3 regions of the Micromonospora sp. NPDC005686 genome follow, and region 2 is predicted to be linked to each of the others. Evidence: riboswitches for the same ligand, from Rfam matches in the RefSeq annotation. Region 2 holds a riboswitch; each other region holds the start of a gene.
What was found. Region 2 has a riboswitch for cyclic di-AMP ahead of ACFYON_RS21080 (C39 family peptidase). Riboswitches for the same ligand answer to the same signal wherever they lie in the genome.
Positions count from the first base shown of each region.

Region 1 (3,263 bases), on a different contig from region 2:
CCGCTCGGCGTTGCGCAGGCCGAGCCGGGCCAGCCGGGAGCGGTCCGGCTTCGCGGCGGTGGCGGCGAGCGTGACCCGCTGGCCGTCGTCGGTGGTCCGGCTGGCGCCCTGGCCGAGCTGGTCGTACACCTCGTCGGCGAAGGCCGCCGCGCCGTCGGTGGTGTCCGCGCCGGAGTACCGGGCCACCGCCCCGTACCAGGCCGCCGGGTCGGTGCCGGCGCCGACCGGCCCGCCCAGGGCCTTCTGGTACGACGCCAGCAGCGCCGCGCCACCGCGGATGTTCGCGGCCGGGTCGGTCCGCAGCGTCCCCGCGTCGAGCCCGGTGAGCGCGGCGGCGGCGTCGAGCGTCTGGAGCGAGGCGGGCGGCAGTGGGGTCTCCCGCTCCGGCGTGGCGGCCGTGGCCGGGTCGAGCTTCAGCGGGCGGGAGTCGTCGCCGCGCGGGTCCTCGTCCTCGTCGACGTGGGCGCTGCCCGGCGTGGCGAGGATGTGCGCGGCGTCGGTCAGGTGCATCGGGCCGTATCCGCCGCTGGTGCTCGGCTGCCCGGTGTGGGTGTCCCAGCGGGACTCCAGGTAGGAGACACCGAGCAGCACGTTCTGCGGGACGCCGTACTCGGCGGCCGCGGCGGCGTATTGTTGTTGCCTGTCGCTCGCGGGCGCGGACGTGTCCGGCGCGGCGTTCACCGGGCCGGTCGTCGCCAGCGCGGTGGCGGTCACCACGGCGGCGGCGAGCAGTATCCGTCTGCCTGACGGCGGGGCGGAGAGGTGCATCGAACCTCCTGGACAGGGATGGGGGTCACTGCGTTTCCACCCTCACTCCGCACACCCGCGATGGTCAATACCTTTCCAGTGGGTAATCAGTCTTGAAAGAAAATTTCGCCTCCGCTCGCGGCGCGCTGCCGCATCGCGTACGGAGTGTCACGCCGCCGGAAGTTGCGGATCGATAACTGTGGTCCCTACTCTGGTGAATCGTCGGCCGCATGTCTCACCGTCCACCCCGGTCGGTGACGGTCCGGCACCGCCGAGTCGCCCACGGGCGAGCCGGGGAACCAGGTACCTGGGGTGAATCCGCAGCGCTGCTGCGGTAGGGCGGCTCCCTTCCCGCCCGAATCCGTCAGCTAACCCGGTAGGCGGAACTGAAGAAGGAGTACGGACGCCCGGTGGCACTCCATGCCCCGCGGCCGTCGTCGAGCCGGTCGGTCGACCGGTTCACGGCTGTGCCGCGTACCCGCTGGTCCCGCTTCACCACCGCACTCGCCGCCCTGGTCGGCACCGCCGTCGTCCTGACCGGCGGCGCCACGGCGGCACACGCCGAACCCTCGGTCGCCGAGATCGAAGCCCAGATCGACCGCGACTGGAACAAGCTCGAACCGGTCATCGAGCAGGTGAACGCCGTACGCGAGCAACTCGCCGCGCGGCGCAAGCAAGCCGACGCGCTCGGCCGGCAGATCGCACCCCTCCAGGCCCGGGTGGACGCCGCGCTCGGCCAGGTCGGCGGGCTCGCCGCCGACGCCTACAAGGGCGACAACCTGTCCACTGTCAACGCGCTGCTCGGCAGCCGCTCGCCCGGTGACCTGGTCAACGGCCTGGAACTGCTCGACCGCTTCGCGCACCGGCAGCACGAGCAGGTGCGCTCCGTCGCGGCGCTGCGCGACGAGCTGGCGGCGAAGAAGAAGCCGCTGGACGAGATGATCGCCGGGCTGGCGCGCACCGAGGCCCAGCTCGCGGCGAAGAAGAAGCAGATCGACGCCGAGATCGCCCGGCTGCAGAAGCTGCGGCTCAAGGTGTACGGCAAGGGTGGTGGCGGCCCGCTGCGCCCGGCGCCCTGCCCGGCCGGTTACCCCGGTGGCGCGGCCGGTGCGGCGGTCAAGTTCGCCTGCGCCCAGATCGGCAAGATCTACGTCTGGGGCGCGGCCGGGCCGGACCACTTCGACTGCTCGGGCCTGACCATGGCGGCCTGGGCCAAGGGCGGTGTGTCGCTGCCGCACAACGCGCGCCAACAGCACGGCGTGACGAAGCGGATCAGCCGGGCCGAGCTGCGTGCCGGTGACCTCGTCTTCTACTACGGCGACCTGCACCACGTGGCGATGTACGTGGGCGACGGCTGGGTGGTGCACGCCTCCCAGTCCGGCAAGCCGATCACGATGAAGCGGGTCGACGACGGCGACATCAACAGCTACGGCCGGGTGTGAGGAAGGGCCCTCTCTTGACGCCTCCGGCAGCGGAGGGGGCCCCTCTCGACAGCCGCGGGCGCCGTCAGCGCGTCGGCCAGGTGCGCCAGCTCTGCCAGGACCGGCTCGGCGTCGGGCCGCGCTGGCCCTGGTAACGCGAGCCGTAGACGGCCGAGCCGTACGGGTGCTCGGCCGGCGAGGAGAGCCGGAAGATGCAGAGCTGGCCGATCTTCATGCCCGGCCAGAGCGTGATCGGCAGGTTCGCCACGTTCGACAGCTCCAGCGTGACGTGGCCGGAGAAGCCCGGGTCGATGAAGCCGGCGGTCGAGTGGGTCAGCAGCCCCAGCCGCCCCAGGCTCGACTTGCCTTCCAGTCGCCCGGCGAGCTGGTCACCCAGCGAGATCACCTCGAGCGTGGAGGCGAGCACGAACTCGCCCGGGTGCAGCACGAACGGCTGCCCCTCCGGCACCTCGACCATCGAGGTCAGGTCGTCCTGCTGCTTCGACGGGTCGATGTGTGTGTAGAGGTGGTTGTTGAAGACCCGGAACAGCCGGTCCAGGCGTACGTCGATGCTCGACGGCTGCACCAGCGTCGGCTCGAAGGGCTCCAGCGCGAGCGTGCCGGCCTTGATCTCGGAGACCAGGTCGCGGTCGGAGAGCAGCATCGGAACACCATAGCGACCGGTATGGGTGACCTGCGTGTCGCACTACATCTTCGTACATGTGTTCGATAGAGTGTCCACATGGCTTCCTGGTCCGAATTCGCCGCCGACGAGCCCTGCCTCGCCGACGAGATCCGCCTCCTGATGCAGCAGTACGGGCCGGGCTTCGGCTACCTCGCCACGGTCCGAGCCGACGGCGGCCCCCGGGTCCACCCGGTCTCCCCCGTGATCACCGCCGACGGGCTCTGGTGCTTCGTCGTCGACTCGCCGAAGCGCCGCGACCTGGAACGCGACGGCCGCTACGCGCTGCACTCGTTCCCGCCGGAGGAGAGCGACGACGAGGCGTACATCGCGGGGCGCGCGCAGCCGGTGACCGACCCGGCCACGGTCGCGCGGCTGGCCCGGATCGCCCGGGCGTCGCCCCAGGGCGACTG
Region 1 covers NZ_JBIAIY010000007.1:81,599-84,861, reverse strand. Annotated here, with positions in the region: gene ACFYON_RS17600 (peptidoglycan recognition family protein) at 1-768, opposite strand, end outside; cyclic di-AMP (ydaO/yuaA leader) riboswitch at 1,007-1,145, shown strand; gene ACFYON_RS17595 (NlpC/P60 family protein) at 1,158-2,189, shown strand; gene dcd (dCTP deaminase) at 2,254-2,832, opposite strand; gene ACFYON_RS17585 (pyridoxamine 5'-phosphate oxidase family protein) at 2,911-3,263, shown strand, end outside.
Region 1: it holds a riboswitch for cyclic di-AMP, as region 2 does, so the genes downstream of both, ACFYON_RS17595 (NlpC/P60 family protein) here and ACFYON_RS21080 (C39 family peptidase) in region 2, are expected to answer to the same signal.

Region 2 (3,263 bases):
GCTCTGTACCACTTCCTCATCTCCGTGCCCGAGGCCGCCGCCATCTGGTCCTTCCTGCTGCTGCTCGCCCTCGGCCTGCTCGCCGCGCTCGTGGCCCGGCCCGAACGCGACGCCGCGCCGGAGGCCGCCCCCGAGCCGGCCGACGCCGACGCCGTCGGCCGCGACGACCTGATCCGGTACGCCGAGGAGGTGGCGGTGGCCGCCGCCGGGGCCACCCAGACGGCCCGGCGCCGCCGGGAGCAGTGGCTGGCCGCGCAGGACGAGGCGGACCGGGCCTGGACCGCGTACGACGAGGCGGACGGCGCCGCCCGGCGCCTGGCCGGCGCCGCCGCGCTGGCCGCCCCGCGCACACCCCGGACCCCTGCCGAGTACGCGACCCGGGAGCGCTGGCTGCGCCACGCCGCCATGACGGCGCACTGGCGGGGCGACCTGAGCGCCCGTCAGCTCGCCGACGTGCTGGCCCGCCGCAACGGCTGGGATCCGCGCCGGCACCCGGCCGAGCAGGAGATCGTGCTGGCCCGCACCGTCCGGGACGGGCGCCGGGCCGGGTGGGAGAGCGCCGCCGCGCGGGAGCGGCAGGCCTGGCGGGACGCGGAACTGGCCGCCGGGGCCGCCCGTGCGCTCGCCGCTGAGGCGTACGCGGCCAGCGCGGCGCTGTGGCCCGTTCCGGCGTACCGGAGCGCGGCGACGAACCCGCTGCCGGTGCCCGTACCGGTCCGGCGTGCCCGGTGGCGTCCGGCCCGGGTGGGCTGAGACGGTCGTCTCGACCGAATCGTTACCCGGAATGTGGTGGGCCCGGCGACAGGGGACGCCGAATCGGACGCCGCGCGCAGAACGGGCCATCGAGTCACGCGATTGCGGGTCGGCTGGTCGCCGTCTGTCCGCTTTCCGCCGCGAGGTGACGTGAAAACCGCTTGTCCCATCGAGCGAAGTCAGTAACCGGCTGTTCCGAAATCCGTTATCGCGGATCACGTTTGCCCAGGTGGGGACGTTTGGCAGGGGGCAATACCCGCCGGTAGTGTCGGCGCGTCGAAGCGGTAACCGATCGCCGACGGCGACGCCGCGCCGACCCGCCCAATCGTGTCTCACGAACCGGGGACCCATGAGCAACATCGGGGTGAATCCGCGAGCCCACGGCTCGCGGTAGGGCGTACTTCCCGCCCGAATCCGTCAGCTAACCCGGTCGGCGGCCACGGAAGGAGCACCGACCTCGTGCCCACCCCCCGATCGTCCCGCCGCCTCCACGGCGACGTAACGCCCGCGCTCGCCTGACGCGCGACCGCGACCGCCCCCTTGGGCGCCCGGCGTCACGGGCGTTCCCGATCCCCCGGCCATCCGGCCCCGCCGGCACGCGTGAGTTCCTCCGCGTGCCGGGCCGGCGTGCGCCGCTCACGCCCCGTGGAGGATTTCGTGAAGCACCACCTGAAGCGTCAGCTACGACGGATCGTCACCGAACGCCCGTACCAGATGATCGCCGGATCGGCCGCCGCGCTCGTGCTGGCCGTCGGCGCCGGCGCCGTCGCCACCGTTGGTGACGACGCGCCGGTCCAGGAGAACACCGCATCGGTCGCCGAACTCGGCGCCGCCCGCCTCGGCGAGCAGCCCGCCGGCCGCGGCGGGGCCCGGACCGCCGTCCCGCCGGCGTCGCCCAGTGCCTCCGCCGCGCCGAGCGCGTCGTCCAGCGCCTCCCCGTCGGCGAAGGCGGCGGCGGACCCGGACACCACTGCGAAGGCAAAGCCGAAGCCGCCGTCGAGCAAGGCGCTGGACTACGCCTACCAGGCGCAGATCAACTACTTCTACTGCGGCCCGGCCGCCGTGCGCAACGCGCTCAGCGCTACCGGCATCGAGCGCAGCCAGGACGCGCTCGCCGGCCCGCTCGGCACCACCGAGATGGGCACCAACTCGGCCGAGGACACCACCCGAGTGCTCAACCAGCAGGTCAAGGGCAACCCGTACCGGACCCGCATGATTCCCGCCGGCTCGGCCACCCCGGCTCAGATGGACCGGCTCCAGGCCGACGTGGTCGAGGCGATCAGCAACGGCCGCGCGGTCGTCGCCAACGTGGCCGGTGACGTCACCGACACCAACGGCGGCTGGCACTCGTTCCCGGGCGGTCACTACGTCGCCGTGGTCGGCTACAAGAACGACGGCCGGCTCGTACGGATCGCCGACTCGGCCGACCCGTCGCTGCCGTCGTACTGGGTCACCACGATCGACCTGGCGCACTGGATCGCCAGCCGTGGCTACTCCGCCTGACCGTCCCAGCACGAAGGCCGGCACTCCGCTCCGGGGGCCGGCCTTCGTCGCTGTCACCGTCCCGCCCCGCGATCTTGCGGTTCGGGCCCGCGAGTCGCCCGGTTGGCGAGGTATGCGGGGGTGCCGAAGTGCAAGATCGCGCGCGGAGAGGGCGGCAGGGCGGAGCGCGTCGTGGGGGTTCGCGTCTCGCGTGGGCGGGGCGGGCGGTGGCAGACTGCGTCAATGGGCGATACGACGGGTGACCGGCATCTGGTTCTCCTGCACGGCATGGGTGCCACCGGCGAGGTGTGGCTGCCCTGGGCGCCGCTGCTGGAACGCCGCTGGCCCGGCCGCTGGCTCGCCCCCGATCTGGCCGGTCACGGCTGGTCGCCGCCGCTCGACGGCTACTCGTTCGAGGCGCTGGCCCAGCGCGTGGCCGACGGGCTCGGCCCGGTCCGGCTCGGTCCCGACGACCGGCTCGTGCTGCTCGGGCACTCGCTCGGCGGGATGGTGGCGCTGGCGCTCGCCGCCCGGCAGCGGGGTCTTCCGATCGACGCGGTGGTGGGGCTCGGCATCAAGGCGGTCTGGTCCCCGGCCGAGCTGGCGAAGTCGGCGGAGCTGGCCGCCCGGCCGGTCACCTGGTTCGCCACCCGCGACGAGGCGGCCCGCCGCTACCTGCGGGTGTCCGGGCTCGCCGGGCTGTTCGCCCCGGACCATCCGGTGGTGGAGGCGGGGCTGCGGCGGGAGGACGGCCGCTGGCGGCTCGCGATGGACCCGGCCGCGTTCGCGGTCGGTGAGCCCCGGCTGCCGGCTCTGCTGGGGGCCACCGATGTGCCGGTGCTGCTGGCCCGGGGCGAGCTGGACCCGCTGGTGACCGACGCGCAGCTCAAGGAGCTGGGCGTGCCGGTGGCCACGCTGCCCGGGCTGGGCCACAGCGCGCACGTCGAGGACCCGGCTGCGGTGCTCGCCCTGCTCGACCCGTACCTCTGAGCGGGCCTACACCACGGCGCGTGGCGCCGGGACCGCCC
Region 2 covers NZ_JBIAIY010000009.1:126,370-129,632, reverse strand. Annotated here, with positions in the region: gene ACFYON_RS21085 (hypothetical protein) at 1-753, shown strand, start outside; cyclic di-AMP (ydaO/yuaA leader) riboswitch at 1,062-1,204, shown strand; gene ACFYON_RS21080 (C39 family peptidase) at 1,399-2,256, shown strand; gene ACFYON_RS21075 (alpha/beta fold hydrolase) at 2,479-3,225, shown strand; gene ACFYON_RS21070 (CDP-glycerol glycerophosphotransferase family protein) at 3,232-3,263, opposite strand, start outside.

Region 3 (3,263 bases), on a different contig from region 2:
GGCCCGCGCCCGGCCCGGCGACACCGTGCCCCGCTTGACCTGTTCCAGCAGGTCGCGCACCTGGGCGAGCTCCTGGCGCAGGTGGTCGTGCACGTCGACCAGGTGCTGCCCGGCGGCCTGTCCCCGGGGCGGGTAGGCGTGCCCGGCCGGCGGCGGCGGGGCGCTCGGGCGGGTGGACTCGTCCCAGGGGCGGCGTGCGCTCAGGCGTACCCCCGGGTCCGGGGTGGGGGTGACCCCGAGCGTGCCGGCGCCGCCGCCGGCGGCCTGTTGTCCAGCGGCCGGGCGGGGCTCGGGCGCGGTGCGCTCGGCGGCGACCAGCTCGCGCACCGCGGGCGCGACCTCCTGGCCGAAGATCTGGATCGCGCGCGGCTCGTCGCTGCCGAGGATGAACGTGGTGATGCCGTGCTCCAGCGTGAGCCCGGCCAGTTCCTCCACCCACTGCTCCGGCGGCCCGGCCAGGAGGCCGCCCGACGAGCGGGCGAACGTGCCGGTCACGTTGAGCATGCGGCGGATCGCGGCCGGATCGCGTCCGGCGGCCCGGGCGCCCTCGTCCACCAGGGCGTTCAGGGCGGGCAGCTCGTCGGGGCCCTTCGGCAGGTACGACAGGGACGGCAGCCAGCCGTCCGCGGCGCGGCCGACCAGGCGCAGCATGCGCGGCTTGTACGCGCCGACCCAGATGCCCACCGGGTGCGCGGGCGCCGGGCCGCGCTTGGCGCCGACCACCTGGTAGTGCTCGCCGTCGACGCGGATCATGCCGCGGCGGTCGGTGTCCCAGACCTCGCGGATCACCCGGATCGCCTCGTCGAGGGCATCGACGGCCGCGCCCGGGGACAGGCGTCGCCCGCCCGCCGCCTCGATCGCGTCCCAGAACGCGCCCGCGCCGAGTCCCAGCTCGACCCGGCCGCCGGTGAGCAGGTCCAGGCTGGCGACGCTGCGGGCCAGCACCACCGGCTGGCGCAACGGCAGGTTCAGTACGTTTCCGGCCAGGCGGACGCGTTCGGTGGCGGCAGCCACGTAGGACATCAGCGTCCAGGTGTCCAGGAAGCCCGGCTGGTACGGGTGGTCCTGGAACGTGACCAGGTCCAGCCCCACCTGCTCGCAGAGCCGGGCCAGCGCCACCACCTGGTCCGGCTGCGCGGCGGCGGGGGTGAGGAAACCGCCGAAGGTCAGCTCGTGTCCGTGATCGGTCATCTGTCCCGCCTCCCGTGATCTTGCCCAGCCCTGCCACGGTAGCGCCCGGTAGCCCGGCCGGGTGAAGGGCATCACAAGAAGTGGACGATCGACGCAAAGCGCTCTTAGCGTCGGTTTCGTTCGCAGTAGCGGACACCGCAGGCCGGAAACGCCAAATCCCGCCGTCGGCCGCGGTCACCGAACCTCGTGCGGGAGCGGGGGAACCACACGTTCCACGGTGCATCGTCACCTCGGGGTGAAGCCGCCACCGGCGGCCGGGCTCCTCGGCCCGAACCCGACAGCTCACCTCGTCGGCGTGGAGGAATCCACATGGCAACTGAACACTCAGCCCGAGGCCGCCGTACCGCTCTCGGAGCGGTGATGGCCGGCGCCGCCCTCGGCGCCGCGACCCTGTTCGGCTCGGCCGCTCCGGCCAGCGCGGGCGTCAACTGGGACGCTGTCGCTCGCTGCGAGTCGGGCGGCAACTGGAAGATCAACACCGGTAACGGCTACTACGGCGGGCTCCAGTTCTCCCGCGCCACCTGGAACGGCTACGGCGGCCAGAAGTACGCCGCCCGCGCCGACCTGGCCAGCCGGTCCGAGCAGATCGCCGTCGCGGAGAAGGTGCTGCGCGGGCAGGGCATCGGCGCCTGGCCGGTCTGCGGCAAGAAGGGCGGCTCGGCGAAGAAGGGTTCCGGGTCGGCCACTGCCGACAAGCGGTCAGGCGTGAAGAAGGCCGCGCCGCGGCGTCCCGCCACGAAGAGGGCCGCACCGGAGCGGGCCCTCGTCGCGCCGCGGCCCGGTACCGGCGCCGGGACGTACCTGGTCCGGCCCGGGGACACGCTGTCGGAGATCGCCGTGGCGCAGCGCGTCGACGGCGGCTGGCGTGCCCTGCACGAGCGCAACCGCACGGTGGTCGGTGACGACCCGGGGCTGATCTTCCCCGGTCAGCGGCTGCGCCTGCGCTGAGCGGCTCCGGCGGCGCCCGGCCGGGTCACCCCGGCCGGGCGTTCGCCCGTCCGCGACACGCCGCGTCAACGGGTCTCCGCCCGGGCGCGACACGCCGCACCACGGGCGTCCGGCCTGCTCGCGGCACCGGGAGGCGACCCACGCCGGCAGGCGAGCGCGATTCGTCGGGGCCGGTTGCTAGGGTCACGGTGCTCGGCTAAGACGTGAGGAAAGCGCGGATATGACCAACGACCCGTTCTCGGCGGCCGCGAGCCTCGATGAGCTGCTGACCCGTACCCAGCAGGCGCTCACCTCGATGCGCTCGCGGGCCTCGGCGCATGCCGACGGCGAGGCGGGCGACCTCCTGCGCGCCGAGGGCACGGCCGCCGGCGGCCGGGTCCGCGCCGTCGCCGTCCAGGGTGGCCGGCTGGATTCCGTGACGATCGACCCGGAGCTGGCCGGCGAGCCGCTGGGCGTCCTCTGCGAACACCTCGTCGCCGCCGCCAACGCGGCGCTGTCCGAGCTGGACGCCCAGGTCAGCGCGTCCGCGCGGGCCGACGCCGACGCGCTCGCCGCCCGGCTCGGCAGCATGGGCGACCAGGCCGAGCTGTTCGGCCGCGCGATGCACGAGGCGGCCGCGCGGATCCACCGCGACCGGGGCGCCGCGTCCCAGGGCGCGTGCCCGGCCTGACGCATCGGTGCCGGCCGGACGACGCGCCCGGCCCGGCGCGACGACGCGCCCGGCCCGGCGCGACGAAGCGGCCGGCCCGGCGCGACGACACCCGGCCGGGCGCGACGAGGCGGCCGGCCGTCGGGAGGACGACGACCGGCCGCGCTACGCCACGGTCAGCTCAGGTTGACCGCGGTGTCGTCGACGACGAAGGACGTCTGCAACGAGCTGTCCTCCACGCCGCTGAACGAGATGGTCGCCGTGGTGCCGGCCAGCGACGAGATGTCGAAGGACCGCTGCACGTAGCCGGTGGCCTTGTTCAGGTTGGAGTAGGTGGCCAGCGTGGTGCTGCCCGCCTTGACGGTGAGCTTGTCGTACGCGGTGCTGGTGGTCGACTCCGCGCTGTCGATGTGCAGCCAGAAGCTCAACGTCGCACGGCATCCGGCCGGGATCGTCACCGACTGACTGAGCGTGT
Region 3 covers NZ_JBIAIY010000003.1:635,690-638,952, forward strand. Annotated here, with positions in the region: gene ACFYON_RS10075 (LLM class flavin-dependent oxidoreductase) at 1-1,191, opposite strand, end outside; cyclic di-AMP (ydaO/yuaA leader) riboswitch at 1,357-1,502, shown strand; gene ACFYON_RS10080 (transglycosylase family protein) at 1,501-2,139, shown strand; gene ACFYON_RS10085 (YbaB/EbfC family nucleoid-associated protein) at 2,360-2,809, shown strand; gene ACFYON_RS10090 (M4 family metallopeptidase) at 2,965-3,263, opposite strand, start outside.
Region 3: it holds a riboswitch for cyclic di-AMP, as region 2 does, so the genes downstream of both, ACFYON_RS10080 (transglycosylase family protein) here and ACFYON_RS21080 (C39 family peptidase) in region 2, are expected to answer to the same signal.